One region of the Bacillus sp. iso_77 genome, then DNA from elsewhere that is predicted to be linked to it. Evidence: riboswitches for the same ligand, from Rfam matches in the RefSeq annotation. Region 1 holds a riboswitch; the other holds the start of a gene.
The links. Region 1 has a riboswitch for lysine ahead of AC0VYC_RS12960 (aspartate kinase). Riboswitches for the same ligand answer to the same signal wherever they lie in the genome.

Region 1 (15,888 bases):
GTAAACCGAATTTTAAAGGGGAATAAGGGATTAGTACGACACAAGGGGGAGAAATGAATGAATATTTTTGTTTTAATGAAGCGTACGTTTGACACGGAAGAGAAAATCTCTATTCAGTCTGGTGCTATTCAAGAAGATGGGGCAGAGTTCATTATTAATCCTTATGATGAGTACGCAATTGAAGAAGCGATTCAGCTTCGGGATGAGCATGGGGGAGAAGTAACGGTCGTGACAGTTGGCAATGAAGATGCGGAGAAACAGCTTAGAACAGCACTTGCAATGGGCTGCGATCAAGCCGTTTTATTAAATGTTGAAGATGATTTGGAGGAGTGGGATCAGTTTTCCGCTTCTACGATTCTATATCACTATCTCAAGGATAAAGAAGCTTCCTTGATCTTAGCAGGGAATGTAGCGATTGACGGCGGGTCTGGACAGGTGGCCCCGCGTCTTGCTGAATTACTCGGTTTTCCATATGTCACAACCATTACAAGTATTCAAATCGACGGCGGCTCAGCTTCAATTGAGCGAGATGCAGAGGGTGATGTGGAAGTGATTTCTGCCGAGCTCCCGCTAGTGGTCACCGCGCAGCAAGGTCTCAATGAGCCTCGTTATCCATCGTTACCAGGCATCATGAAGGCAAAGAAAAAGCCTTTAGAAGAATTAGAATTAGACGATCTAGATCTAGATGAAGACGATGTGCCATATAAAATCAAAACAATCGAACGTTTCTTACCGGAGAAAAAAGAGGGTGGCAAGGTGCTGAGCGGCGAGCTTCAGGATCAGGTCAAGGAACTGACAGACCTGCTAAGAAATGAAGCAAAAGTCATCTAAACATCCACTTTACGATATCACGAGAACAAGGGGGAGCTTAAAGGATGAGTAAAAAAGTTGTTGTACTTGGAGAAAGTCGTGACGGTAAATTAAGAAATGTGACGTTTGAAGCGATTGCTGCCGCTCGCGAGGTGGCTGATGGCGGTGAAGTGATTGGCGTTTTAATAGGGGATCACGTCAAAGATCAAGCGGATGAACTGCTTTATTATGGAGCGGATCATGTGATGATCGTCGAGCACCCGCATCTTTCTTATTATACGTCTGATGGTTTTGCGCAGGCGCTTCAAGCAATATTAGATCAAGTCAATCCTGATGCAGTGCTGTTCGGTCATACATCGATCGGAAAAGACTTGTCACCAAAAATAGCTGCACGCCTGCAAACAGGCTTAATTTCAGATGCAATAGATGTAAGCGTTACCGGTGAACATCTTGTTTTCACTAGACCGATTTATTCAGGAAAAGCTTTTGAAAAAGTCATTTCAACAGATCGTCTGCTTTTGGCTACTATCCGTCCAAACAACGTGGCACCGCTGGAGCGTGATGCGTCACGCAGCGGAGAAGTGACGCCAGTTTCTGTCGATATTCAAAACCTAAGAACGATCGTGAAGGAAGTCATTAAAAAAACATCAGAAGGTGTAGATTTATCTGAAGCGAAGGTCATTGTCGCAGGAGGCAGGGGGGTCAAGAGCAAAGAAGGCTTTGAACCGCTGAAAGAACTTGCCCAAACGCTTGGCGCAGCAGTCGGTGCCTCGCGTGGTGCATGTGACGCTGACTACTGCGATTATGCCCTGCAAATTGGTCAAACCGGTAAAGTGGTCACACCTGACCTTTACATTGCCTGCGGGATTTCAGGAGCTATTCAGCATTTAGCCGGTATGTCCAACAGTAAAGTCATTGTTGCAATCAACAAAGACCCTGAAGCTGAAATCTTCAAAATTGCCGATTACGGAATTGTCGGTGACTTATTCGAAGTCGTTCCGCTTTTAAATGAAGAGTTAAAAAAGATGAATATCCATTCTTAACGCTCATACACTCAGAATGCCTAGGTATTCTGGGTTTTTTTGTATGTCATCGCGAAACAAAGGAGCGGTTTACAAGTGAATGGGACAGTAAAAGCGAATGAAGTGATTGGACGCATTTCTAAACACATCTATGGACACTTTCAAGAGCATTTAGGAAGAGGAATTTATGACGGCATTTGGGTAGGGAAAGACTCATCGATTGACCATATTGAAGGGATACGTACCGATGTACTAAAGGCACTTCAAGCCTTACATATCCCGGTGCTGAGGTGGCCGGGCGGCTGTTTTGCAGACGAGTATCATTGGGCAAACGGCGTCGGTGATCTGAGTGAACGAAAGCCGATGGTGAATACTCATTGGGGTGGCACCGTTGAATCAAATGCGTTTGGTACACATGAATTTATGAGACTGTGTGAATTACTTGAATGTGAGCCTTATATTTGTGGAAACGTTGGAAGCGGCTCTGTTCAAGAATTAGCAGAATGGATTGAATATATCACATTTCCTAAAGGGACACCTATGTCGGATTGGCGGATTCAAAATGGAAAACAAGAACCGTGGGAGCTGACGTACGTTGGTGTAGGCAATGAAAGCTGGGGATGTGGTGGAAATATGACGCCAGAGTATTATGCAGACTTATATAAACGCTACCAAACGTATGTGAGAGAATTTGCTGGTCAGCGCATTTACAAAATCGCATGCGGTGCGAATTCAAATGATGTGAATTGGACAAAAGTATTAATGGAGCGCGCAGCGCCTTGGATGGATGGGCTCAGTTTGCATTACTATACGGTCCCAGGAACATGGGATAAGAAAGGGTCAGCGACCGATTTTGATGAGGATGAGTGGTTTACAACGCTGAAAAAGGCGTCTGAAATGGAGCGGCTTGTCGTGGAACACGGAAAAATCATGGATCGTTATGATCCAGACAAGCGAATCGGGATGATTATTGATGAATGGGGGACATGGTATGATCCAGAACCGGGGACAAATCCAGGGTTTTTGTATCAGCAAAACACATTAAGAGATGCTCTAGTCTGTGCCTTGCATTTTCATATTTTTCATCGCCATTGCCAGCGGATTCATATGGCGAATATTGCCCAGACCGTCAATGTGCTGCAAGCGATGGTGTTAACGCAGGACGAAAAGATGCTCCTGACACCTACCTATCACGTATTTAACATGTTTCAAGTGCATCAAGAAGAAGAAGCGCTTGAAGTAGAATTGAATGTCCCTTCATATGAACGCCGGGGTGAAAAAATCCCTCAAGTCAGTGTATCAGCCTCGCGGTCATCTGACAAGATGCATATTAGTTTATGTCATGTGAATCCCCATGAAAAAGCAGACGTATCTCTTGCGATAGAGGGAATCGATGCAAAAACGAAGGTCACTGGCCGTGTGCTGACTGCTGATCGGATGAATGCGCACAACACGTTCGATGATCCTCATTCCGTTCAGCCTGCGGACTTTCGGCAATTTGCTGTTAAGCACGGCGAGCTGACTATTGATCTGCCGCCTATGTCGGTTGTAATGTTGACCGTCGATCTGGCTTGATCGCATATTTCAATGTTTGATGAGAAGAATGTTGGGGCATCATACATTGTAAATGAAGCGGAAAGGGAGTCATGTCATATGCTTAGAACCATTCTGATGATCATTGGTGCGATTGTTGTTATTGGTGCGATTATACGGTTTGTTTTTTAATTCATTTCATAAAAAATGATTCGTAAGCATTTCATTCGCAAGTCACATTGGTAGATGCTATACTAAAAAGCATAATTTACATTGGAGGAATGAATAATGGCAATCGTAAAAGCTACTGACGCAACATTTTCACAAGAAACTGCAGAAGGTGTTGTTCTTGCAGACTTTTGGGCACCTTGGTGCGGACCTTGTAAAATGATTGCTCCAGTTCTTGAAGAACTTGATCAAGAAATGGGCGATAAAATGAAAATTGTAAAAATTGATGTGGATGATAACCAAGAAACTGCTGGTAAATACGGCGTTATGAGTATCCCAACACTTCTTGTTTTAAAAGACGGTGAAGTCGTCGAAACGTCTGTTGGTTTCAAACCAAAAGAAGCACTAGCTGAGCTTGTAAACAAACATCTATAAACCGATCTATGCCCGCGTGGCATGATCTCAAAAGCGGTTCTCGTATAGTCGAGAGCCGCTTTTCTTTCATCGTGGTATAAAACAAATGTTCGTGATACACTAGAAGGAGTGAAAGTGGAAAACAAGGACGGATGAAAATATGAACAAATTGATTAAAGAAAAGCTGTCAGTCTTACCTGATCAACCAGGCTGTTACTTAATGAAAGATAGACAAAATACGATCATTTATGTGGGAAAGGCAAAGGTATTAAAAAATAGGGTCCGCTCTTATTTTACAGGATCTCATGATGCCAAAACGCAGCGGCTTGTCAGTGAAATCGAAGACTTTGAATACATTGTCACCTCTTCAAATATTGAGGCACTTATTTTAGAGCTGAATTTAATCAAAAAATATGACCCGAAATACAATGTCATGCTCAAGGATGACAAAACGTACCCTTTTATTAAAATTACGAATGAACGTCACCCTAAGCTGATTGTCACCCGCAATGTGAAAAAGGATAAAGGGAAATACTTCGGTCCATATCCGAACGTACAAGCAGCAAGAGAAACGAAAAAGCTGCTCGACCGTTTATATCCACTTAGAAAATGTGCGACACTCCCTGACCGAGTCTGCCTTTATTATCATCTTGGACAATGTCTTGCTCCGTGTGTGTATGACATTTCTGAAGAAACGAATAAACAGCTCGTCGACGAAATCACAAGATTTCTAAACGGAGGACATCAGCAAATCAAGAAAGAATTAACAGAAAAGATGCAAGAAGCGGCCGAACAATTAGAATTTGAGCGGGCAAAAGAACTGAGAGATCAAATCGCATACATTGACTCAACGATGGAAAAGCAAAAGATGACGATGAGTGACTTATCCGATCGTGATGTGTTTGCCTATGCTTATGATAAGGGCTGGATGTGTGTCCAAGTCTTCTTCATCAGACAGGGGAAATTAATCGAACGTGATGTCAGCCTATTTCCGATGTATCAAGACCCTGAGGAAGAATTTCTCACGTTTATGGGGCAGTTTTATGAGAAGAACAACCATTTTCTGCCGAAGGAAATTTTGGTGCCAGACAGCGTCGATCAAGAGATGATTGAGCAATTGCTTGAAACGAATGTTCATCAGCCGAAAAAAGGAAAGAAGAAGGATTTGCTTTTACTTGCCCACCAAAACGCCAAAATTGCTCTCAAAGAAAAGTTCTCGCTTATAGAGCGTGATGAGGAACGAACAATTGGTGCAGTGGAGCAGCTTGGCGATGCACTCAATATTTATATGCCATACCGGATTGAGGCGTTTGATAACTCCAATATCCAAGGAGCAGACCCCGTATCCGCTATGGTTGTCTTCCAAGACGGGAAGCCGTATAAAAAGGAATACCGAAAATACAAAATTAAAACCGTTGAGGGGCCCGATGATTATGCTTCCATGCGTGAAGTCATTAGAAGGCGGTATACCCGTGTGTTAAAGGATGAACTGCCGCTTCCTGACTTGATTTTAATCGACGGAGGAAAAGGACAAATCAACGCAGCCATAGATGTGCTCGAAAATGAATTAAATCTGTCTGTTCCTGTGGCAGGTCTAGTGAAAGATGAAAAACACAGGACATCGAATCTTATGATGGGTGATACGCTTGAAATTGTTGCGCTGGAGCGGAATAGTCAGGCCTTTTATTTATTGCAGCGTATTCAAGATGAAGTGCACCGATTTGCGATTAGTTTTCATCGGCAGCTGCGCGGGAAGAATGCATTCCAGTCTATTCTAGACGATGTCCCAGGTATCGGGGAAAAGCGCAAAAAGCAGTTGCTGAAACATTTTGGCTCTGTGAAAAAGATGAAAGAAGCCTCTATCCAGGATTTTCAGGACGCTGGTATTCCGAAACAAACGGCTGAACTTTTAATGGAGGCATTAAAAAAATAGATTGTACTTTTTCCAAAAGTCTGTTAAGATGTGACTAATTTAATAAATGAACGTGTTGTTTGTTGAAGATAGAGGTGCGAACTTCAAGAGTAAGCCTTCAGAGATCGAGGGGATCTAGGAAGAGGGCTGAAAGGGGAGCGTCGCCGAAGTGAATAAAATCCACTCATTTTATTCGCTGGCTGTACATTGAAGAAATGTAGGGCTGTCAAGAATTCATTTCTTGGAGGGCTATCTCATTGTTTGCATCGTTTGATGATGATTTTAAAGCAATGGGAGATTTGTTCTCTCATTGCTTTTTTATTTGCAGTGAACAGAGCAGTCTCCGCAGCCTCTTCTCTCACACGTGATCTTTTGAAAAAGGGTGGTAGACATGGGACTAATTGTACAAAAATTTGGTGGAACATCTGTTGGATCGACAGAAAAAATTCGCAATGTCGCAGAGAGAGTCATCGCTGAACGCGAGGCAGGAAATGATGTGGTCGTGGTTGTGTCTGCGATGGGCAAATCAACGGATGTTCTAGTAGACCTAGCGAAAGAACTCACAGATGATCCAAGCAAAAGAGAAATGGATATGCTACTGACAACTGGTGAGCAGGTGACCATTTCATTATTAGCAATGGCACTCCAAGCAAAAGGTTATGATGCCATTTCCTTTACAGGCTGGCAAGCTGGGATGAAAACAGAGAAGGTGCACGGAAATGCAAGAATCGTGGACATCGATGAAGCAAGAATCAAAGAAGAACTGAGTGCGGGAAAAGTCGTCGTTGTAGCAGGTTTCCAAGGAATTGCGGATGATCTACATATTACAACACTTGGGCGTGGTGGATCAGACACGACTGCTGTGGCACTAGCTGCGGCACTCAAAGCGGACAAATGTGATATTTATACGGACGTACCAGGTGTGTTTACAACAGATCCTCGTTATGTGCCATCTGCGCGAAAACTTGCAGGAATTTCATACGATGAAATGCTTGAGTTAGCCAATTTAGGAGCAGGTGTGCTGCATCCGAGAGCGGTCGAATTTGCAAAAAATTATCAAATCCCACTAGAAGTCCGTTCTAGTATTGAAAATGAATCGGGTACGTTAATTGAGGAGGAATCATCCATGGAACAAAATTTAGTTGTAAGAGGCATTGCATTTGAAGATCAGATGACACGCGTGACGGTATGCGGCCTTTCAAGCGGTTTAACAACGCTATCGACGATTTTTACGACACTTGCAAAGCAAAATATCAATGTCGATATTATCATTCAGTCTGTCACAAGCACCAATCAGACCTCTATCTCTTTCTCTGTGAAAACGGATGATTTGTCTAAAACAGTTGAAGTATTAGAAGAATACAAAGGTGCGCTTGGTTATGAGCAGATTGAGACAGAAAGCAAATTAGCCAAAGTATCTATCGTTGGCTCTGGTATGGTCTCAAACCCAGGTGTTGCGGCTGAAATGTTCGCTGTGTTAGCTCAAAAAGACATTCAAGTGAAAATGGTCAGTACGTCTGAGATCAAAGTCTCAACAGTCGTTGATCGTGAAGATATGGTGAAAGCGGTAGAAGCCCTTCATGATGCGTTTGAATTATCAAAGGTGAGCGCCGCTGCTCATTCTTAAACAACAAAAGAGGTGTACCCATTGTAGCGGGTACACCTCTTTTTTATTGTGCTGTTGGAATGGCAACCCAGTGATCTTTTGATATTTCTACTAACTCTGCATTCTGTAAATGATAAGGATCTTCGTCCATCTGTTCTGCCGAAACGAACCTTTCCTTCTTTGCTTCCACTTTAGGATCAGGTATAGGGATAGCTGAAAGTAACGATTTTGTGTAGGGGTGCTGCGGATTGTTGTAAAGCTCCTCACTTTCGGCTAATTCAACAATTTTACCAGCATACATCACAGCCACTCGGTCACTAATATGTTTCACCATCGACAAATCGTGTGCAATGAATAAATAAGTCAACCCAAGCTTTTTCTGAAGATCCTCTAATAAGCGTACGATTTGCGCTTGGATAGAAACATCAAGTGCAGACAGAGGTTCATCACATACAATCAATTGTGGTTCGACGGCAAGCGCCCTTGCGATTCCAATTCTCTGGCGCTGTCCTCCGGAGAATTCATGAGGGTACCGATCGGCATGTGACGGCTTGAGGCCAACCATCTCAAGCAGTGCTTCCACCCTTTTTCTTCTTTCGGTGTTGTTTGTGCTTAACCTGTGGAGATCAAGCGCCTGTCCGATAATATCCAGCACTTTAAAGCGAGGATTTAGAGATGAATAAGGGTCTTGAAAAATCATCTGCATATGCCGCCGCATCGTTTTCATTTCTTTTTTCGACAGACGGTGGACTGGAATGCCTTGAAATAAGATATCTCCATCTGTTGGTTCGTTTAAGCGCAGGATCGCTCGGCCAGTGGTTGATTTCCCTGAACCTGATTCGCCAACAAGCCCCAGTGTCTCTCCGCGTTTAATCAAAAAATCAATCTGATCAACCGCTTTTAGCACATGCCCTTTACCGATTTGAAAGTGCTGAGATAATGATTTAACTTTCAGTAAAGGCGGATGATGTTTGATATGTATGGCATCAAAATCTTTCTTGTTTTTTTTCTTTTCATGTAAACGAGGCAAAGAATTGAGAAGCTGTTTTGTATATTCATGCTGAGGGTTCTCAAACAATTCTTCTGTTGTATTGGATTCGACAATTTTTCCTTCTTTCATCACAACCACCCGATCACACATTCCGGCAACAACGCCTAGGTCGTGTGTGATGAAAATAATCGATGTCCCAAATCGTTCTTGAATATCCTTCATCACATGTAAAATTTGGGCTTGTATCGTCACATCGAGTGCAGTTGTTGGTTCATCTGCGATAAGCAAGGCTGGCTGAGAGGCTAAAGCGATGGCAATGACGATCCGTTGACGCATACCGCCAGAAAATTCATGCGGATATTGCTGATAGCGCTCCTTACTATGCTGAATTCCTACAAGTTTCATCAGGTCAATGGCCTGTCGTTTGGCTTCTTCTTTTGAAAGCTTCTTGCGTTTAATCAAGCTTTCAGCGATTTGGGGGCCGATCCGTATCGTTGGATTGAGAGAAGTCATAGGGTCTTGAAAAATCATGCCAATATCCCGCCCTCTTACAGCCTGCATTTCTTTTTCCGTTTTTGTTGTGAGTTCTTCCCCCTGAAAGGTTATGCGTCCTGATTTTAAAAAAGAAGGAGGTGATGGAAGGAGTTGTAAAATACTCCGGGCTGTTACGCTTTTCCCGCTTCCTGATTCCCCGACAATACCAAGTGTTTCTCCTTTGTTTACTTCAAAGCTAATGCCACGGACAGCTTCTAATTCGCCATCTCGTGTGTGAAAAGATATATGTAAATCCTTCACTGTTAGAAGAGGTGCTAAATCCTTCAATTTTTTCCACCACCTGTATGATATGGATATTGACTTTCAAATGAAGCTAGCATAAACTTTACTATACAGATCGGAATAATGCAATTAACTTTTTGGAACGAACATTCATGTGAAAGGGGGAACGATGGGTTGTCGAGAATGGTAGCTGTAAAACATGATGAGATTGGCGGCGTATCTCATCCATCCTGGGTTAGTCGAATATTTCAAGACATTCAATCGCGCCGCGCATATCAATTAGTGCTGTGGATTGTTGGTTTACCCGTGCATTTGTTTGTGTTTTTTTATTATTTACATAAGAGTAAACAAGATACATATATTCATGTATTAGAAGAAGTGAAGGCTCGTTTAGATGTTTCCGGTGTTAAAGAGAAAATGAGAGCGGATATTCAGCAGCAAGTGTTGAGGAAAAAAGAATTCTTCCATGAAAAAATAGATCCACATGAGATCGACAGCCTCACTCACCAGTGGACAGAAGAAGCCTTTCAAAAAACAGTGAAATTGAAGGTTGAGGAAGAGCTGAAAAAACAAGGTCAGTCGAAAGTCACGTTTCACACGGTTTTTGCTTCACTATTATCTAACCGGCTTTTTCTTATGGTGACATTGATTCCAGGCTTACCAATGTACATTCTGCTTTTTTTATACCGGCATGCATTCTTGAAATATGTTGTTGAACGGCTGCTTATGAGTGTATTGGTGATTATCGGTGTAGTCATTCTTGTCTTTACCATTCTCTATTTCTCTCCATTTGATCCAGCAGTAAATATTCTTGGAGAATCCGCAACAAAGGAGCAAATCGCAGCTTTTAATCACCTATATGGTCTAGATCAACCATATATCCAACAGCTTTGGAATGCTTTAAAAGGACTTTTCACATTTGATCTAGGAAAATCGTTTACCGGAAATGAAGAAGTGGCAACAAGCATAGCGAGTAAATTTCCTATCACGCTCACATTAGCTGTTTGGTCACTCGTCATGGCGATTGTGATTGCCATTCCAATAGGGATTATTTCTGCAACAAGACCGTATTCATTTTTTGATTATTCGTTCATGTTTATCGCATTACTTGGGTTGTCTATTCCAAATTTTTGGCAAGGACTCATTTTCATTTTGAACTTTTCGATTAAATGGAAATGGCTTCCCGCCACGTATTCCCCAGAAAATTGGTTATCGTTACTCATGCCAGTCATTGTCCTTGGTACGGGGTTAACTGCCTCGATTGCTCGGATGACCAGGTCATCTATGCTCGAAGTTATTCATGAAGATTACATGATTACAGCAAAAGCAAAGGGGCTAAGTCAGCAGTATATTCTATGGCGACATGGAATTGGCAATGCCATGATTCCGATTATTACCGTCATTGGACTGCTTTTCGGCGGCATGCTTGGAGGAGCGGCTGTTACAGAAAAGGTATTCAACATTAGTGGGATTGGAAGCTATATTGTTGATAAGCAGTTTATTCCTGATATTCCGAGTATTTTGGGAGGGGTTGTATATGTGGCGATTACCATCTCCGTCGTGAATGTCATCATTGATATTTTATATGCATTTTTTGATCCTCGTATTAGATCAAAGATGAAACAATATTGAAGTAGGTGTAGGAATGTCAGCAACGATGAAGTCGATTCATTCTCATGAGCAGCATCACGTGAAAAAGCGGTCTATCGAGTATATTGGCGCAAAATTCACATCTGTTGCATCAATTGTCATGACCATTCTTTTCTTTATAAACAGCGTTGATATTGCGAATCAAACCGTGAAGCCACTGATGTTCAGTGTATCTTTTATTTACCTTTTCTTTTCGCTTATTCAAGTCAGTATTACATGGAAAATGAAGAATGATCTAGAAAAGACAGGTGTAATTCAAACCTTCACGAGGCGTCTAGGTTATGTGCAGCTGTTGAGTCTTTTGGTTGGTCATCTCATCATCACCGTTTTTGCCTTTAGTCTCATAAAAGAAAGAAAATCTCTGGCATATATATTTGCTTTTTACATGCTGATCAATCATATCGTGATCATGGCTTTGTCCGCTCTTAATTTATTCAAACCCTATGTAACGGATTCCTTTCCACTTGCTATGCTGATTCTGCTTGTCATCGGTCTCTTTTATACGGCAGTATTTGTGTTTGTCATCAAGCAGGAGGATAGAAAGATATCACCGGTAGCGGGAACATATTTTGCCATTGTCCTTGTGCTTTCATCTGTGATGGGCAACGTATTTGCTCTTCTTCTGGCGATACAGCTTGCGGTGAAAACAGGACATATCAAAAAATATCGTTTTGAAAAATGGCGTTCCATCTGGGAGAAAATAACGAGAAACCAAGCAGCGATGCTAGGACTGTTGTTCATTGTTTTTGTTTTTTCTCTGTCAATGTGGAGTGTGTTTACCTTCGATTATGACTTGGCGGTTGAAAATCAATATGGTGCTATTTTGCAAACACCAAGTCTTGCTTATCCACTTGGAACTGATCAATTTGGCCGTGATGTATTTTCGCAAATTGTCTTTGGGGCAAGAATTTCCTTACTCGTTGGCTGCATTTCAACACTTATTCCAGCTGTCATTGGAGGTTTTTTTGGGGCGATTGCAGGATACTACACGCCAAAAATAGATCATGTCATTATGCGGCTGCTGGATGTTCTTTATGCCATCCCTGGCATATTGCTGGCAATCGCGATCATTGCAGCATTTGGAGCCAATATTGTGAACTTGATCATTGCTCTTAGTGTAGGAGCGATTCCGACCTATGCCAGAACAATGCGTGCCAACGTCATGATGATTTCTAATCTCGAATATGTTCACTCAGCCCGTGCATTAGGTGCTAGTGATTGGTCTATTATTTTTAAAGAAATTGTCCCCAATGCACTGGCGCCGATGATTGTGAAAGCCACTTTGACAATTGGGTCGGCAGTGATTGCGACAAGTAGTTTGAGTTACTTGGGCCTTGGTGTTGAACCTCATATTCCGGAATGGGGAAATATATTAAAAGCGGGGAGTACCTATCTAGAATCTCATGCCTATCTAGCAATTTTTCCAGGGCTCGCCATTATCATACTTGTCTTATCATTTAACTTTTTAGGTGACGCATTACGGGATGCGTTAGATCCAAAATTAGATGAAATGTAAAAACACAAGGGGGAAATATTATGAAAAAAAGTGTATTACCATTGCTCATCATATTGCTTCTCGTATTAGCAGGCTGTGTCAATACGAAGTCAAGTGTAGGAAATGAAGAAGGTAGTCAAGCGTCGAAAGAAACCATTGAATTACTTGGAATGAGTAGCAGTGAAGATGACCTGAATATTGTTCGAGATCAATTGGTCAAGAGTGGATTTAAAGTAAAACTCAATATTCAGCCTGATTATGGCAGCTATACAGCTCAAAAGGATGCCGGGAATTATGACATTGTTCTTTCGAGTTGGACGACTGTGACGGGGAACCCTGATTATGCGGTTCGTGGCCTGTTTAAAACCGGTGCTGATAACAGCATCATGTCAGATAAACAAATCGATCAATTGATTGACAAAGCAGCAACAGAAACGCCTGTCGAATACATTCAAACGTATCAAGAATTAGAAAAGCGTCTCGTCTTTGATAAGGCCTATATTGCGCCGCTTTACAATTCATTGAAAGCTCAAGGTGTGAACAAAGGTGTGATCAATGAGAAGACCGTTCGTCTAGCTAAATCTCGGGCAGTTGCATGGGAATCAATTGATTTTAACGATTCATCCAAAAGAAATAAAGATCCGCTCATCACGCAGCAGGCACTGGCTTCCCTTACATCGCTTGATCCGATCAAAGGCAATGATGGATCAATTAATACACTGAATACAAATATGTATGTAAGACTTGTGAATTTGACAGATGATGATAAAGTCACATCAAAAGGTTCACTTTCTTGGAATCATGCCGCAGCAAAAGATAAAACACATTATTACTTCTTATTAAGAGACGATATCCGTTTTGCAAAGGTGGAGAATAAAAAAGCGATGGATTCGGGTGAACGCGTAGGTGCAGATGATGTGGTTTTTTCGCTGAACAGAGCTAAGGATAAAAACGCAGTACCAGACCATCGTACATACTCATTGCATGAGCATATTCAAAGCGCAGAGGTTGTTACCGATCTATCTGAACTGAAAGCAACATCTGGTAATGGCGGTACGATCAAAGAAGAATTAGAAAAAGATGTGCAACAGAAGGTGCAAAAGCTCGTAAAAGATAAAGAAGATGCAGACAATCAAGCAGGTGCGTATCAAGTGGTCAAGATCACGACAACAGAGCCATTCCCGCAAGTATTAAATTATTTAGCCCATCAATCAGCAGGAATTGTTTCTAAGAAACAGATAGAGCGTGTAAACACATATGATATGGATGCCTTTGATCCAGCAAAGGATATCCCATATGGTGATCAGCGTACAATCACGGAAGGAAAAATGTATAACAATCAATTGTTTGCGAGTGGTCCATACATTTTATCGTATAAAAACGATTATGAAGCCGTTTTTTATAAAAACCCTGCATATATGAAAGGCACAGAGAACGAGCCAAACATTTCTCAAGTCACCGTTCGATTTATTGAAAATCCTGATAGTGCACTGTCTGCACTTCGAAATGGTGAAATTCATATTTTTAATGGTATTCCTGAAACAAAATATGATGTGGTCGAGAAAGACAGCAAGCTCGCCTTGCAAAAAAATCAGAGCAATGCGGTTGCTTATCTATTATTTAACACATCTAAACGCGAAGTGGCAAAAAGTGAAGAATTACGAAAAGCCATCCTTTACTCAATCAATCAAGAGGAATTCGTCAACTTCTATCAAGGTCATAAAAACAAGGCTTCATCCACAGTCAGTCCGCTTGTCGAAACAAAAAATGAGTTAAAGCCAGACGCAGAAAAGATGAAGGGATACTTAACGACATATCAAAAAAGTAAAAAATGAACAAGGAGCATCTACTCCGAATGGGGGTAGATGTTTTTCTGATGAAAGGAAATCCAGCTTCTGTGTGTATGCTATGATAGAAGGGCATATAAAAAAGGCGTGACACGAAGTCATCGCCTTTCATAAGCAGTGTTAGCTAGGGTCTCTTAAATCCCATTTAACGGTTAAAATGACTTTATCAGCACGCTTTTTTACTTGTTCATAGGATTCAGCCACGTGCTCATTGAGAAGCTGAATCTGTTCAGCGATAAAACCTGCTTCCATTTGAAAGCATGGCTCCTTTTGATAGCTGAGTCGATTCGATACAAGTGGACCTTCGAGCTCAAACTCAATTTCCTGTTTTTTAGAATGGACCATCGTGAGAGTTCCCCATCCGGCATCATGGAAAAATTCGGGGATCTTTTCCCATGACTCTTGAGGAAATTTACGAGCAAGCAGTTTACCCGCAAAATACATCATAGATGAATGATCCTGACCAAGAATGTCAGGCAGCAGAACTTCGCGTATCAGCTCGTAGGCAAATCCATTGACTTCAATTTCTTTTAGCTGTTCTAAGTTAGATTCGAATTTATTCATTGTATGGCTCCCCTCTTTCAACAATTTATTATAGCTTATGTGGGCATATGATGACAGAGTTTTCCCTGAAGTCTAAGAAATTCTTATTGTAGTAAAACGAATTTTGATTTAAAACTTTTAAATTTCGGAAAATTTTAATTTATGTACGCGGTTTCTTGACGCTTTTTTGACATAGGAGTAAAATGAAATTGTCAATAAATTTGAATAAAGTGCTTACAATTGAAAGAAGCGGGGGTAAGACAATTTTCAAGCAATTGCACTTTTTTTACTAGGGGGTAAAGTAATGTCGGGGAACAAAGAATTTTTTTATCGGAGATTGCATTCTTTGCTTGGCGTCATTCCGGTCGGTCTATTTTTAGTACAGCACTTAGTGATTAACCACTTTGCGACGAATGGACCAGAGGCGTTTAACAAAGCTGCACACTTTATGGAACAGCTTCCATTCAGATATGCACTTGAGCTGTTCGTGATTTTCTTACCACTGATCTATCATGCTGTTTATGGGGTGTACATAGCCTTTACGGCACAAAACAACACGTCTCGCTTCAGTTACTTAAGAAACTGGTTGTTCAGACTGCAACGGATTACAGGTATCATCACATTGATTTTTGTCACTTGGCACGTATGGGAAACACGCATTCAAGCGCAGCTTGGAGCTGAAGTAAACTATGACATGATGGCGAATATTTTAAGCTCTCCATTTATGCTAGGTTTCTATATTGTCGGCGTTTTATCTACTATTTTCCACTTTGCTAATGGCTTGTGGTCATTTGCTGTCAGCTGGGGAATTACAGTTTCACCACGCTCACAAAGAATCTCCACATATGTGACATTAGGTATATTTATAGCGCTTTCATATGTAGGGATAAGAGCAATTTTCGCTTTTGTTTAAGAGGAAATAGATTAGTAGAAGAGGGAGAGGGGCTACAATGAGTAATTCTAGCATCATCGTTGTCGGAGGCGGCTTAGCTGGTCTCATGGCAACTATCAAAGCAGCAGAAGCGGGAACAGCTGTTAAACTATTTTCAATCGTACCTGTGAAACGTTCGCATTCTGTTTGTGCACAGGGCGGAATTAACGGAGCGGTCAATACAAAAGG
Region 2 (15,888 bases), 470 kb from region 1:
GTTCTTCGACATCAAAATATCGTCTTAGCTCTAGATGGGTCCAGTGATAGAGAGGATTTCCAATCGTCATCGGAACGGTTTTCGCCCATGCTAAAAATTTATCATAATCTGAGGCATCTCCTGTGATATGTGTTTCAGGTATCCCATTTGTTCTCATGGCGCGCCATTTGTAATGATCTCCGTAAAGCCATGCTTCGGTTATATTTTGGAACGTTTTATTTTCATAGATTTCTTTTGGACTTAAGTGACAATGGTAATCAATAATCGGAAGGTTCTTTGCAAACTCATGGTATAGCTTTTCCGCCGTTTGACTGTTTAATAAAAACTGCTCATCTAAAAAGGCTTTCATCTAACTCCCCCATCTCTTATAATGATGAAAATGATTTTGTTCACGTTAACAATTTTATTGTAATCGTTTACAAAATCGATTTCAATCCTAAAACAAGAAAAAACGATCTCCTTTAGAAAAGAAAATCGTTTTTTGGCTATTTTACAGATGGTGTTTTCTTTAGGATAATCGCAATAGTTGTTCCTTGACCTAATTCACTTTCTACTTGAATATCGCCATCGTGCAGCAAGACAAGCTCTTTTGCAATCGCCAGTCCTAATCCTGTTCCATTTGTTGGATCATTCGTATTTGTCCCTCTATAGTAACGATTAAATAAATGATCCACCGTTTCTTGCGCCATTCCGCGTCCGTTATCTTTCATTTCGATCCGAACTTCATCATTTGTTTCAGATAGAATAGCTTGAATAAGAGTACCTTTCTGGTTATGCTTCACTGCGTTTGCCAGCAGGTTCTCAATGACTCGTCTAAACCAGGCTTTATCGATCTCAAACATGACACCCTCTGTTTGATCTTCAAAGGATGACATATAATCTTCAGAAAGCGTGCTTCTTGAAAATTCGTCCATAATGGAGGCTAAAAATTCACCAAGCTCAACAGGTTTTCGATTAATAGGCAATGCACCATTTTTCAATCGATACGTGAGGTTTAAATCCTCAATCAAGGTCGACATGTATTCTGATTTCTCACGAATGACTTGTCCCATTTCCATGACTTCTTCCTTGGACCATTGGTATTGATCTGATTCTAGCATTAATCCATAGCCGTAAATCGTGCTAAGAGGCGTTTTTAGATCATGAGACAGCCCTGCGATCCATTCTTCCCTTGTGGTTTGAATTTTTCTTCGGTTTGCTTCATTCTCTTTTAACGTATTGGTGAGCTGATCCATTGTTTTAAGGATATCCTCAAACAGCCGATACTCTCGCTTAATACGGCCCTTTTTATTTTTACTTACTGGAATACCTTTTCTATTTGTTGGCTCCTGCAATTTATTTCTTGATAAGAAAATCAGCCAGCGGATAATGTGATAGATCGGTAGCCCATAGCGATACGAGTACCATAATGTCATAACGATAATAATCGTGAGCGCAAGACCTGCAATCAAGAGCGTTGTATATTGGTTTAAAGCCTCTGTCTCTTTATCATAAAGCTCGTCTGGGCTGTATACTTTGTTTGGCACCGAAACAATCATATACAGATCTTTATTCACTCTGATATAAGACAAGTCACTTCTAAACTCCCAAGGCTTTGATTGATACTTGAGCAGTTCAACATCCGTTACGTTATTTTTCAAATTATTTTTGGCTCGGATACCTTTTAAGTATTTTCCTTCTTCATTAAACAGATGCACCGATCCATTCATTCTTTTCAAAAATTCTTTTGTTTCAACTGAATATTGAGACAATGCAGCCAGGTTTTTTTCATGCTGCTTGAGATAATTGGCTACCTTTGTGCTGTTCGTTTTAAATCCATATAAGACGATAAAGCTTTCTTGATCAATCTCAATTGGCCAGAAGTACATCTTGTAATCTTTAAATTGTCTTTTTTCAAAGATCTTGATCATTTCATCCTTTTGATAGGATGTTGGAATGTTTTTAGGGAGTTGATAGCTATAGACATTGCGTTTTTTGGAATCAATCACTTGTAGCCAGCCATCACGTTTTTCCACTGCTTGTTTGAGCTGATCATCGGCTTCCATTTTTCCATCCTCGTTAAAATAAAGCCAGCTCATGAGTGTATCTCCATCTGCCTTCGTTAAACCAGTTTCAGTCATATTCTCATAGCGTTTTTGAAAATAAAGATTTTCAGAGAATGTTTGCCCGATCGTCAGAATGACGATGACAATAAACATTTGTCCGACAAAGTGAAAGAAAAGTTTTGTTCGTAAATTCATAAACTATTGAAGAACCTTCACAGGTTGCGGAATGAACTTATAGCCCATACCACGGATCGTCACAATATATTCAGGCTGGCTTGGATCTAACTCTATTTTTTCTCTCAGCTTTCGGATATGAACCATGACGGTGTTGTTGTCACCATATGACGGAACACCCCATACTTTCTCATAGATTTGATCTTTTGAAAGTACCACATTCGGATGGTCACAAAAATACTTCAGCAAGGACAAAAGCTGAGCTGAGCAAGCCGTCACCTTTCCCCTTACTTTCAACTCGGCTGCATGAGGATGGTACGAGAAATGAGCATATTCATATTGACTGTGCGCTTCTTCCTGCTCCTCCTGTAAGGAGATATAAGTTCGGTTTAAGTGCGCCTTAATTCTAGCTACTAGCTCTAACGGATTAAATGGCTTTGTGATGTAATCGTCTGCACCTTGTGCAAATCCAGTCAATTTGTCTACATCAGACGTTCTTGCTGTTAAATAGAAAATCGGTACCTTCGTCATTTTCCTGATTTCAGGTAGAACATCAAAGCCAGACTTACCGGGCATCATCACATCTAGAAGTAAGAGGTGGATGTCCTCGTTTTTGACAATATCTAATGCTTCATCTGCATGATAGGCTTTATAAATATGTTGAAACCCTTCTTTTTTTAATACGCGTTCAACCATTTTTACAATTGCTTCTTCGTCATCTGCAATCAATATTTTTGCTGTTTCCACGCATCTCTTTCCTTTCTAGCTATGATCTCTAACCGTATATTACCATTGTCCAAAGTAAAAAAGTACCTCTTTTCTGCATAAAAGCGAAAAAAGATCAACTGGAGAAAATGGCATAACAAGGTAATATCAAAAAATGCAAAAAAAACCCGGTCATACATACCGAGTTTTTTGTCCATCTATTATCCGTTCACAGCTTCAAGCTTTCTTTCATGATTCATTAAGTCATATGTTAAACAGATCGGCTTATTCGTTCTCGGATCAAGAACAATTTCTGCATCGATGTGGAACACCTGACTGAGCACCTCTTTTGTCATGACCTCATGAGGCGTACCATCTTTAATGACTTTCCCTTGATTGAGGGCAATCATGTAATGTGAAAAGCGTGCAGCATGATTCAGGTCATGAATCACCATCAGCACCGTTCTGCCCTGCTCTCTGTTTAAGCGTTCTAATAGCTGAAGGATCTCCAGCTGATGAGCAAGATCTAAATACGTCGTTGGTTCGTCTAATAAAAGCAGCTCTGTTTCCTGAGCGAGTGCCATCGCAATCCATACCCGCTGACGCTGTCCACCGGAGAGTGCTTCAATTGGCCGGTCATGAAATGCAATCATTCCCGTCTCCTCAAGTGCCCATCTGATGATTCGTTTGTCCTCATTTGATAAACGGCCAAATCCATTTTGATGCGGGAAACGCCCATATGACACAAGCTCATAAACGGTCAGACCACTTGGTGCTTCAGGCGTCTGCGGTAAGATGGCCATTTGTTTTGAAATTTCTTTTGTTGGTGTTTGATGGATAGCCTGGCCATTTAAATAAACAGCACCTTGATGGGACTTCATAATACGAGACATTGTTTTTAAAATCGTTGACTTCCCGCACCCATTCGGCCCAATTAATGTCGTCACCTTGCCTTTTGGGATGCTGATATTTAAATCGTCTACAATCAAACGGTCATGATAGCCAATACAAAGCTTTTCTGTTTCAAGTGATTTCATCTGTTGTACTCTCCTTCCTCATTAGTTCGTTTTCATCAATAAGTAAATGAAGTAAGGTGCGCCTAAGGCAGAAACGACAAGTCCAACGGGCACCTCTGATGGAGCAAGTATGACACGCCCAAGTGTATCTGCAAGTAATAACAGCAGTGCACCAATCATAGCGGACGCCGGTATCATTCCTTGATGTTTCGGTCCAACTAGCTTTCTTGCGAGGTGTGGTGCCGCTAACCCTAGGAACGATATACTCCCTGCAACAGCGACACTTGCACCGGCTAATGCAACTGCAATCAGCATGAGAAAACTTCTTTCTTTATGAACTGAAATCCCTAAGCCATAAGATATCTGATCACCCAAATTCATGATATTTAAGTAGCGTGCCCTCACCATCGCTAATACAAGAAAAATCAGCATCCACGGCACGACTGATAAGACATATGTCCAACTTGAGCCCCAAATACTTCCTGACAGCCACACAATGGCTTGGTTAAAATCATTTGGGCTCATCTTTAATTGAATGACCACAATTGCTGCCGAAAATGCAGCATTGATCCCAATACCAGTTAAAATCAATCGAACAGGCGTAATGCCCTTTTTCCACGCTAGCACATAAATGAGAAATGCAGCAAAGGCTGCCCCTGCGAAAGCGAAAAGCGGCAGTACAAATATCGTAAAATCACCTAAGTTCGACATCGAGCCCTGAAAGGCAAAGATAAACAAAACAACCGCAAAACCTGCACCCGCATTTACACCTAGAATGCCGGGATCAGCTAAACCATTTTGAGAAACACCTTGCCAAATGGCTCCTGATACAGCGATAGAAGCGCCAACAAGTAAAGCGATGACCATCCTCGGAAGTCTGAACTCGAATAATACAAGCTCATCCATTTCACTTCCGAGTCCAAAAAATGTTTTGAATGTATCCATCGGAGAAATCCTTATCTCTCCGGTATTTAAACTTATTAGGAACACAGCCACGATGGCTAAAAAGATCATGACCATCGTTCGTTTGTATTTCTTTTTCTTTGCCTGCTGTACCATTTCCATTTAAATTCCGCTCCTTTCACGTCTCGCTAAATATAAGAAGAAAGGAACGCCTATAATGGCTGTAATGGCACCAACTGGCGTTTCAAACGGCGCATTGACAAGCCTTGCCGCAATGTCTGCATAAATGAGCAAAATAGCCCCTAAAATAGCTGAGCAAGGGATAATCCAGCGATAGTCAACGCCGACCAAGAAACGCGTAACATGAGGAATCACAAGCCCGATAAAGCCAATAGAACCTGCAACTGACACGGCTGCACCTGTTAAAAGGATCACGACCAATATGCCAAGTACCTTGACTGTTCGTGTATATTGTCCAAGCCCTTTTGCTAATTCATCACCTAAGCTTAAAACCGTGATGGAGCGGGCAAGAATCATTGCGATGATCAGTCCTACAGCCGCAACTGGAATGATGATCTTAATATTGCTCCAATTTACACCAGCCACACCGCCTGCGTACCAAAAACTCATATCTTGCGCGACGTCAAATCGAATGGCAATCGCTGAGGAAATTGAGCTTAAAAGTGCGCCAACAGCCGTACCGGCTAATGCGAGCTTCACAGGAGTAAGTCCCCCTTTTGAAAGGGTTCCAACCCCAAATACAATAGAGGCGCCAAGTGCTGCACCCAAAAATGACCAAAGAATTAATGTAAAAGAAGATTGGCCTGGGAAAAAAGCAAACGCAATGGCAATCGCAAATGCAGAGCCATTTGTCACACCCATGATTTCAGGAGACGCAAGCGCATTTCTTGTCATGCCTTGCATGATGGCACCCGATACTGCTAAAAAGGCACCGACAAGTGCGGCACCAACTGTACGCGGCAGCCTTAGTTCCCTAATGATTTGATGTGAGGTTTGTTGTGAGTCAAAATGAAAGACGGCTTCCCATACCGTGTGTAAATGAATGTTTGCCGCTCCTAGCGATACTGATAAAAAAAGACCAAATGCTAAAGCAATGATTCCTATGATGACAACAGCTGCTGTACCAAAAGGCTTTGTCACAATATCTATCGCATCATCTTTAGCTGACAGCTGTTTATTCGATTGTGAGCCCAAAACCAGTCTCTTCCTTTCCGTTCATATCTATTCGTTATTAATGATAATGATTATCAATCTCGGAGTCTAGTATATCACTTTCTTCACGTTTTGAAATCCTTGTTCTAATAAATTTCTTTATTTTCATCAAAAAACCGGGAGAATTTCACCATTTTCATTTTGGTCATAAAATAGCCGATGCATTTTTTCTTCTATCATGTTAAGATATAATCGCGAATGAGAATCATTATCATAAACAATTGAATAGGAGCGAACTTTTGTGAAAAAACGAACTGGACTTCTTTTGATTTCCTTCATGACCCTTATGATTTTTACTGCTGCTTGCGGCAGCACTTCTAATAAAGAATCGGGAGCCAAGAAAAATGACACGATCACCTATCAAGATGTAAAGGGTGAAGTGAAACTGCCTCAAAACCCACAACGAATTGTGCTTCTGGCGGAAAGCTATTACGGGGATTCGTCACACTCGGCAAAACCCCAATTGCTACCACCGCACCCATCTTTAAAAACCCTTTCTATAAAGGAAAAACAGATGGAGTGAAAAATCTTGGAAAATCTCCCTCTGTTGAGAAAGTAGCCTCTTTGAAGCCGGATATGATCATTGCTTGGGGAGAAGATGAGAAATTTGATCAATACAAAAAAATTGCACCTACAGTTGCCATTCAATACAATCAATATTCGTTTAAAGACCAGCTAAAAGAATTCGGTAAAATGACAGGTACATCAAAAAAAGCAACGGATTGGATCACAAAATGGGATGCCAAAATTGCTGAAGTGAAACCAAAAGTAACAAAAGCTGTAGGAAACAAAACCGTTTCGATCGTATCACCATTCGATAAGGGCATTTACATTTTCGGTAACACTTTTGCACGCGGTGGTGAAATCATTTATGACGAGCTGAAATTAAAAGCTCCGAAGGCCGTCCAAAAAGAAGCCATCGACAGTGGTGTCGGTTATGCAAACATTTCTCTTGAAAAGCTTCCAGAATTTGCAGGTGATTATATTTTCACAAGCCCATGGAGCGGTTCAAAAAGTAATGGCGATCAAGTATATAAAAGCAGCATCTGGGCATCACTTCCTGCTGTCCAAAACAAACGCGTATTTGAAACAGATACAGTCGGTTACTTCTTTAATGATCCTGTGTCACTAGAAGGTCAGCTCGAATTTATTGTGGATCGATTAACATCTGCCTCATAAAAAAATACGTTTCTCCAATGCTGGAGAAACGTATTTTTTAAACTGTACCTTTGGCAAATTTTTTTAACATGAATGGGTAGAGTAAAATGCCAACTAAGAACAATCCAATACCAAGACCAAATGTTTTTAAATCAGCTGTGCCTGAAATAATGACCCAAGCGGAATACCCCATGGCCACAAGCGCAATGATCCCGTCTCTTGTCCGGTTTCCTTTTTGGAGCTCATATGTGTCACCTTGCATGATGACCTTAAAGCTGTAGATCGACGACACGATATACGGAATGAGATACGCAAGTGTCGCTGATGTTGTTAAGAAAGTAAAGGCTTCATTAATCGTACGTGACATGACTGAGAAAATAAACAGCTGTGACATGATATTTGTGACAGTCAAAGCAAAAACAGGACTGCCTTTTTTGTTTGTTTTTGCAAACACTGCTGGGAAATCGCCAGCTTTTGCTGCTTGATAAGGGACTTCAGAACCAAGCAAAATCCAGCCAAGCATCGAACCAAATAAACAAATGATCGCAAGAAATGCCATGACAATGCCGCCAGCCGGTCCGATAATGAGCTGAAGCACGTCTACGAATGGTTTATCAGAACCTTGCAATTGATCATGCGGCAGAACGCCCATTGTAATCAAGGTAATAATCATATAAATAGACAGTGCAATTAAAAGTCCTGTAATCGTCGCACGTTTGACATCACGTTGCGAAGAGGCTCTTCCTGATAAAATGACAGCAGATTCGATGCCGATAAATGCCCATAGTGTGGAAATGGCCGCATGATGAATTTGGCCTCCAAGTCCGAGCACTCCTTCACCACTTGCTGCTTCAACAGGGAAGTAATAATGTTCAAATAATGCGGTTTGGAATGCAAATAAGCCTGCGACAATAAAAAGGACGAATCCAAGCACCTTTGAAAAGGTCGTAATAAAGTTCAACTTACTTGCTGCACTTAAGCTTGTAATTAAAATCGTATGAGTCCCCCATAGAAGGATTGTACATACGATAAACGTTGTGAGCTGACCAAGTGTGATCGCTTCTTTTCCAAAAGTAAAGATCTCCGTTTTCACGGTTAAAATTGGGAAAAAGGTTGTTAAATAACCAGCTAGGCTTGTGATAATGGCGACATTACTAATCCAGCTTGCCACCCAATATCCCCAAACCATTGTAAAACCGGCTGCTTTTCCTTTTTTCGGATCTTTAAAAAGCGCTCTTGCATAGCTTTGTGGTCCAGCTGTCAGCTGCGGTTTATGAATGGACAAATGTCCAAACACAAAGGCAATCATCAGTACGCCGCCACCTGTGACAAGCCATGCCATCGTCACACCTAAAGGACTTGCATGCTGGGCAAGTGTACTAGGCAGCATAAAGATGCCTGAACCTACCATATTTCCGACGACAAAAGCCGTCAATAACCAAAAACCCCATTTTTTTGTCTGTTCCATTTTCGTACCTCCGTTATATTCACTTTGGACCAGACCCGGCAGTATCTTCATTGATATATTTGTGAAGCAATGACTTGCATTCTTTATGTTCATGTTGGGTCACTTTCTTACCAGCATACCCTTTTCTTAGGCAATCAGAACATAAAAAAAAGCCTGAACAAAAGTCCATGCTTTTCAAAACATACACCTTGATCTCCGGATAGCCCTCCACGCTTCAAAGACGTGGCAGTCCTGCATTTGTTCAATGCAGACCCAGCATAAAGAAAGTTGGAGCTCTCTCTACACTTCGGCGCTGATGCCTTTTTTCTCATGATCAACGATTCCATCTCTCCCATGAGTGACTCATCATCCGCGCAACCTCTACCTCACTGAGACATAGCGTGAGGATTTCTATTCATTTTTACTACACGAAGGTTATCAAACATTCTCATATCTGTCAAAGGGAAAAACATAGAAAAAAGGCAGAGAAATGATTCTCCGCCTTTTTGTCAGCTTATTGATGGTTGTTTTTCTTCTTTTGGACAGCTTCCTGAAGCGGATCGCCTGCTAGTTCTTTACTTGCTTCTTCTAACAGCTGATCTACCTGCTGATGGTCTTTCTCGCTTTTCGCCTTTTTATCCTTTTGGAAAAATGACATCGCTATTTCCCCCCTTTTCATAAAATGCCTTTGCCTGTTTAATTTGTGCTACAGCGCTCAGCATTATACAAAGAGGAGCGGTTCATTCATCGTGAAAGGTCTGTCTCATTTTTTGCAAATACGTTAGAAAGGTCTTTAAGTCTTCCTCTGTGAAGTCTGACATCATATGCTGAATCACCTTTCCAAAAAGACGTGTATGCTTTTCGTAAATAGCCAGCCCTTTTTCCGTGGCTTCTAGCCGGACAAGGGAATGATCGTCCTTGTCCCGTTCTCTCTGAATGTAGCCTTGCTCACATAATTTATTGAGGGCTATGGAAGCGGCACCTGGGTTGAGAGAGAGTCTTTGTTTGAGCTCTTCAGCATGTGATACTTTTCCTTGTATCAATATAGAAAGAGCATATATCTGTGGAGGCGTGATGTCTTTTTCTAACTCAAGTAACTTGCGGTTTAATTTACGGCTGACTTCATAATGTACAAGAACAATTTCTTTTAAAATGTCTGCATTACTCATCCGAATCGCATCCTTATCGTTAGTGTCAACATGACTTCCTTCTTATTATAGAATGTTTTTCCAAACAGCCAACTATTTTATCCCATTTTCTTTAGAAATAAGCCTTGCTGAATGGATTCACCCTTGATATAGTGAGTACTTGAACAAAAAACAGAACAGGAGTACGCATCATGACAGGAAAAACACATATTATGGGCGGAATTGCCGCCTCCACAGCCGTCGCCTATTATTACGGATTCGAACCAGTGACGATGGCTGCTGCTGGATCAGTAGGTGCCCTCATCCCAGATCTATGTCATACGAAAAGCAAAATCGGCAGGAAATTCCCGCTCCTTTCCACACTGATCAGTAGTGTGTTCGGTCACCGCACCTTTACACATAGTTTATTATTTCTGCTGATCATTTATTTTATTGCGACAACATACATTCCAAATGACAGCCTCAGTACCGGGTTACTAGTTGGGATGGCAAGCCACCTCATCCTTGATGCAGGCACAGTGAACGGTATTAAATTTTTGTTCCCTGCAACCATGAAAGTACGTCTCCCCTTTTATGTCAAAACAGGCAGCACAGGAGAACAAGTCGTACTAGCTGCTCTGACCATTGTCACCTGCTATTACATGGCTGTCATTTGCGGAATATCCATCCCATTGCCGTTTTAGAAAAAGAAAAAAGAGTTTTGCAAAAAAGCAGGATATGAATTGATCATTCCTCATTTTTTTAGTAGTTTTAAGATAAGTGTTTTTGCCTTGCAGCTGAATACAGAATGGTGAGGAGTTACATAAATGAAAGCGTTTTTCAAAAATCACTGGTTTTTAGTGTACTCCATCCTCTTTATGTGGATGAAAACATACATCATTTATCAATTCGGATTTCATATACGAACGGCCAATCTGTTTCACGAATGGCTGCTTTTGATCAATCCACTTAGCTTTTTGCTCCCTTTGTTTGGGATTGCTCTTTTCTTAAATGAAACGAAACAAAAGGTCTTTTTATTGACCACAAATTTTATTTTGACAGCCATTTTGATATCGAATACGATCTTTTACGGTTTTTATATTGATTTCATTACCATTCCTGTCTTATTTCAAGCAAAGAACATGGGAGATATGGGCAGCAGTATGACTGAATTGTTTCATCCGCTATTTATACTCATGCTGATTGATTTTGTGGTGCTGGCATGGCTCTTAAAACGGAAACCGCTATCACCAAAAGCGTCTTTTAAGACGATCAAAACATACTATGTGGTTTGCTGCAGCTTGCTATTGTTCCATGTCAGCTCAGCTTTGATGGACCACCCTCGATTTTTGACAAGCTCATATGATCGAGAAGTCATTGTTCGAAATCTTGGGCTGTTTCAATTCCATTTGTATGACGGTGCCGCTCAAACAGCACGAATTGGACAAAAAGCCTTTGCTGACGAAGATACACTTTCAACAGTGGCAAACTACACAAAAGCTGATTACAGTGCACCGAATGAAGACTACTTTGGACTTGCTAAAGGCAAAAATGTCGTGTTCATTTCACTTGAATCAACGCAGCAATTTGTCATGAATCAAAAGGTGAATGGACAATACATCACACCATTTTTAAATGAACTTGCCAAAAAAAGCTTCTATTTTGATGAATTTTATCAGCAGACAGAGCAAGGCAAAACGTCGGACTCAGAGTTTATCGTCGCAAACTCCCTCTATCCATCTAGCAGTGGCGCTGTCTTTTTCACAGCGAGTGACAACGAATATGACACACTGTACAAGCAATTGAAAAAAGAGAATTATCAATCCGTCCAATTTCATGCGAATAATAAAACGTTCTGGAATCGTGATGTGATGTATGAATCTCTTGGGATTGACCGCTTTTATGATGTCGATTCATTTGATGTCAATGAACAGAATTCGACTGGCTGGGGCTTAAAGGATATCGACTTTTTTGACCAATCCATCGATTATTTAAAAAAGCTGAAGACGCCTTATTACAGCACGTTTATTACCTTAACCAATCACTTCCCATTTGAAATTGATCCAAAGGATCAGTTCATTGATGAATACGATTCGACTAGCACCATTTTAAACCGCTATGTGACCACCGTCCGCTATCAAGATGAAGCCATCAAAAGGTTCTTTGAACGAATGAAAGAAGAAGGACTATATGAAAATACAATGTTTGTCCTGATGGGAGACCACTATGGCATTTCAGAAGCACATCATGAGGCAATGGCAGAGCTGCTGAAGCAGGATGAAATCACACCGTTTGATGCGGTTAAACTGCAGCGGGTCCCTTTTTTGATTTACATTCCTGGGGTGACAGACGAGGCCCCTCAAACCATTTCTGAAACAGCCGGTCAAATGGATGTCAAACCGACACTTCTTCATTTACTCGGCATTGAATCAAAAGATTCTATTCAATTTGGGAATGATCTTTTCTCCAATGAACGGACACCGTTCGCTGTGCTGAGAAATGGAAACTTTATTACGGATGATTATCTTTATACAAAGAACACGTGCTATGATCAAAAAACAAAACAACCTGTTGAAGAAGATGAAGTATGCCAGCCTTATATAGAAAAAGCCAATAAAGAGCTGTCTCTATCAGATAAAGTGATCAACGGGAACTTACTACGTTTTTATCAGCATTAAAAGCTGCCCTCTGGCGGCTTTTTCTTTTCTCTTTTCCTGAAAGCCTATGAATGGTCAAATAAGTTTGATTATAATAAAGGATACACATGATGTTGAATGATAAAGAGGTGTGATCATGAAATATTTATTCTTAACCTACGTCACCATCTGTTTGCTCCTGACTGGGTGTCAAACGGAGTCGACGTCATCAGATCAAAGCAAAAAGACAGAACTTGTGATTTCAGCGGCGGCAAGCCTGCAGGATGCTTTAAAAGAGATTGAATCTGCCTATGAAGATGATCATCCAAACGTGGCACTCACGAATAATTTCGGATCATCCGGCGCATTGAAACAGCAAATCGCTCAAGGAGCAAAAGCGGATCTCTTCTTCTCAGCAGCTGAAGAGCCTTTTGATGACCTTGTTCAATCTGGCGACATCGATCAGGATCATACAAAGGATGTCATACAAAATGAGCTAGTCCTCATCGTGCCAAAAGACGGTTCCTCTTCTATCAAAACCTTTCGCGATGTTGAGCACATAAAAGGAAAGATAGCGCTTGGCACACCTGAATCTGTTCCTGCTGGTACATATGCAAAAGAGATTTTCACAAAACTGAATATATGGGACCAAGTGAAACAGAACGCTGTCTATGGAAAGGATGTTCGTCAAGTATTAAACTATGTCGAAACAGGAAATGTGGAAGCTGGTGTCGTGTATAAGACGGATGCGCTCGTTTCTCGCAAAGTAAAGATAGTAGATGAGGCAAATCAAGACATGCATTCCCCCATCATTTATCCTGTTGGCATTGTAAAACAGACCGATCACATGAAAGAGGCGAAAGCATTTTTTCAATATCTCCAATCAGATCCAGCCGCAGCGATTTTTAAAAAGTACGGCTTTCAAGTGAAATAATGCCGATGCTGACCAAAGATTTTCTTTCACCTATCTGGCTGTCCGTACAAGTGGCTGCTTTCAGTGGATTATTGGCTGTCGTTTTAGGAACGTCCATTGGTTTTTGGATGGCGCGTACATCTTTCAAAGGAAAAATGATCGTGGAAACGCTCCTCATGATGCCGCTTGTCCTTCCGCCAACGGTCGTAGGATTTCTGCTGCTCGTTGCGTTCGGGAAGAACAGTGTGATTGGACAAGCGATTGAATGGATCTTCCATCAGCCTGTCATCTTCACTTATTGGGCAGCAGTCATTGCATCGACAGTTGTCGCATTCCCGCTCATGTATCAATCAGCGAAAGCTGGATTTTCTACGATTGAGTCAGACATTGAAGGTGCTGCAAAAGTTGATGGTGCGCATTCTTTTCAGGTTTTTGCCTATATTACCGTCCCACTCGCACTGCCATCTCTTCTCTCTGGTGCAGTTTTAAGTTTCGCAAGGGCGTTAGGAGAATTTGGAGCGACTTTAATGTTCGCTGGCAACATTCCTGGGAAAACGCAAACCCTCCCAACAGCCATCTATGTGGCGATTGATTCTGGACGAATGGAACTTGCGTGGGCTTGGACCATTTGTATTGTGATCCTGTCTTTCCTCATGCTGTTGGCTGTGCGCCGAAGCAGGAATTAAAAAATCCCCTTCTCAAAAAGAGAAAGGGATTCAGATTGTTGACAAAGGGCTAAAATGAACTTGATTTTAGCCCTTTGTCTTCTTTTCAGCGTGATAGAAAACCTTTGCTGTACTGGTGTGACATTTGTGAGCACCTGCACGCAGGACTGACAAAGAATGCGAGGGTTTGTCTACACGCTGAGGGAATAATTTTATTTATTCAAACCCAACCGTCATCGTTTCTGGATTAGACCCGACACGTTCGTTATTATTAAGTGCATTGATTTTTTCCATGTCTTCTTGTGAAAGCTCGAAGTCAAAAATGTCGGCATTTTGTTTAATGCGATCTTCATTGATTGATTTTGGAATGGTGACAACGCCGCTTTGCAGATCCCAACGCAAGATCACTTGAGCCACAGATTTGTTGTATTGTGCTGCAATTTCCTTTAATACGTCATGATCCAAAAGCTTTCCTTGCATCAGCGGAGACCATGCTTCAATTTGAATGCCTTTTTCTTTCGCATATTGTCGTAATTCTACAAGTGTCAGTTTTGGATGAAACTCCACTTGATTCACCGCTGGAACAACCTCCGCATCTTTTAACAGCTCTTCTAAATGCTGCACGTAGAAGTTGCTGACACCAATCGCTCTTACTTTTCCATCTTTATAAAGCTTCTCAAGCGCACGCCATGTCTCTTTAAACGTGTCTGCATTTGGTCCAGGCCAATGAATCAAATAGAGGTCTAAGTAATCAAGACCGAGCCGGTTTAAGCTTGCGTCGCATGCAGCGAGTGCTTTGTCATATCCTTGATCTGTGTTCCATACTTTTGACGTAATGAACAATTCTTCTCTTTTTACGCCAGATTCTTTAATGGCTTTCCCTACGCCTGTCTCGTTTTTATAAACGGCAGCCGTATCAATGCTGCGATAACCGTTTCGTATGGCTGCTTTGACGGCATCAACCACTTGGTTGCCGTCCTCCACTTTGAATACACCTAAACCAAACCATGGCATTTCTACTCCGTTATTTAGTGTTACGGTATCATTCAAGCTTTTGACCATGTTAACAACCACCTTTTCATAGATTCCATCTTTTTCATTATCTCATGTTGCGTTTGAAAACTCTATTATCAGGCGTTTCTCTTCGCTTCAATCGCTAGCAGTAAAGCACCTGTCATACCTGCCTTGTCCTCAAGTCCAGGAGAGACAATGTATGTATCAAGCGGCGGCATGTCGACATAATCATTGACATACGCAGCCAGCTTCTCTCGAATGAGCGGAAATAGCTGTTTTTGCTTCATGACGCCTCCACCCATGATGATGCGTTCTGGGCTTAATATCAGCGTGTATTGCATTAATGCCTGTGCTAAATAATCTGCTTCAAGAGACCAAACTTCTTCTTCTTCGGTAAGCTCTTTAGCTGGCTTTCCCCACCTTGTCTCAATAGCTGGTCCTGCCGCCAGTCCTTCTAAGCAAGTACCATGCGCCGGGCAGACACCTGCGAACTGATCTGATTCATGCTGCCTGACCAGGATGTGTCCCATTTCTGGATGTGAGTGACCGTGGAGAAGCTCATTTTTCACAACAGCCCCGGCACCAATCCCCGTACCGACCGTGATATACAGACAGCTGCTTAGCCCTTTGGCGGCCCCTTTTGTCAGTTCACCTAATGCTGCGGCATTGACATCTGTCGTAAAGGACACCGGTACACCTAATTGTTTCTCCAGCTCAGGTATCAACGGGTAATGCTTCCATTCCACTTTCGGCGTATTCATGATGTAACCGTAAGAAGGATCGTCTTTCTGGACACAAATCGGTCCAAAGGAACCAACCCCTAATGCTGCAATTTCATGTTGCTGAAAAAAT

Region 2: it holds a riboswitch for lysine, as region 1 does, so the genes downstream of both, AC0VYC_RS15500 (amino acid permease) here and AC0VYC_RS12960 (aspartate kinase) in region 1, are expected to answer to the same signal.

Annotation. Positions count from the first base shown of each region.
Region 1 is NZ_CM149683.1:2,514,648-2,530,535, reverse strand. Features, by position in the region: gene AC0VYC_RS12990 (enoyl-CoA hydratase) at 1-26, shown strand, start outside; gene AC0VYC_RS12985 (electron transfer flavoprotein subunit beta/FixA family protein) at 58-831, shown strand; gene AC0VYC_RS12980 (electron transfer flavoprotein subunit alpha/FixB family protein) at 876-1,853, shown strand; gene AC0VYC_RS12975 (alpha-N-arabinofuranosidase) at 1,929-3,407, shown strand; gene trxA (thioredoxin) at 3,654-3,968, shown strand; gene uvrC (excinuclease ABC subunit UvrC) at 4,108-5,880, shown strand; lysine riboswitch at 5,942-6,119, shown strand; gene AC0VYC_RS12960 (aspartate kinase) at 6,251-7,486, shown strand; gene AC0VYC_RS12955 (ABC transporter ATP-binding protein) at 7,530-9,278, opposite strand; gene AC0VYC_RS12950 (ABC transporter permease) at 9,408-10,865, shown strand; gene AC0VYC_RS12945 (ABC transporter permease) at 10,879-12,399, shown strand; gene AC0VYC_RS12940 (ABC transporter substrate-binding protein) at 12,420-14,213, shown strand; gene AC0VYC_RS12935 (YslB family protein) at 14,346-14,789, opposite strand; gene AC0VYC_RS12930 (succinate dehydrogenase cytochrome b558 subunit) at 15,073-15,681, shown strand; gene sdhA (succinate dehydrogenase flavoprotein subunit) at 15,719-15,888, shown strand, end outside.
Region 2 is NZ_CM149683.1:2,986,401-3,002,288, forward strand. Features, by position in the region: gene uxaC (glucuronate isomerase) at 1-349, opposite strand, end outside; gene AC0VYC_RS15470 (HAMP domain-containing sensor histidine kinase) at 486-2,240, opposite strand; gene AC0VYC_RS15475 (response regulator transcription factor) at 2,244-2,966, opposite strand; gene AC0VYC_RS15480 (ABC transporter ATP-binding protein) at 3,146-3,961, opposite strand; gene AC0VYC_RS15485 (FecCD family ABC transporter permease) at 3,983-5,005, opposite strand; gene AC0VYC_RS15490 (FecCD family ABC transporter permease) at 5,006-6,058, opposite strand; partial or broken gene AC0VYC_RS15495 (ABC transporter substrate-binding protein) at 6,318-7,255, shown strand; gene AC0VYC_RS15500 (amino acid permease) at 7,293-8,702, opposite strand; lysine riboswitch at 8,895-9,073, opposite strand; gene sspJ (small acid-soluble spore protein SspJ) at 9,196-9,339, opposite strand; gene AC0VYC_RS15510 (MarR family winged helix-turn-helix transcriptional regulator) at 9,422-9,850, opposite strand; gene AC0VYC_RS15515 (metal-dependent hydrolase) at 10,021-10,512, shown strand; gene AC0VYC_RS15520 (LTA synthase family protein) at 10,636-12,486, shown strand; gene modA (molybdate ABC transporter substrate-binding protein) at 12,602-13,378, shown strand; gene modB (molybdate ABC transporter permease subunit) at 13,378-14,043, shown strand; gene AC0VYC_RS15535 (aldo/keto reductase) at 14,239-15,084, opposite strand; gene AC0VYC_RS15540 (ROK family protein) at 15,153-15,888, opposite strand, start outside.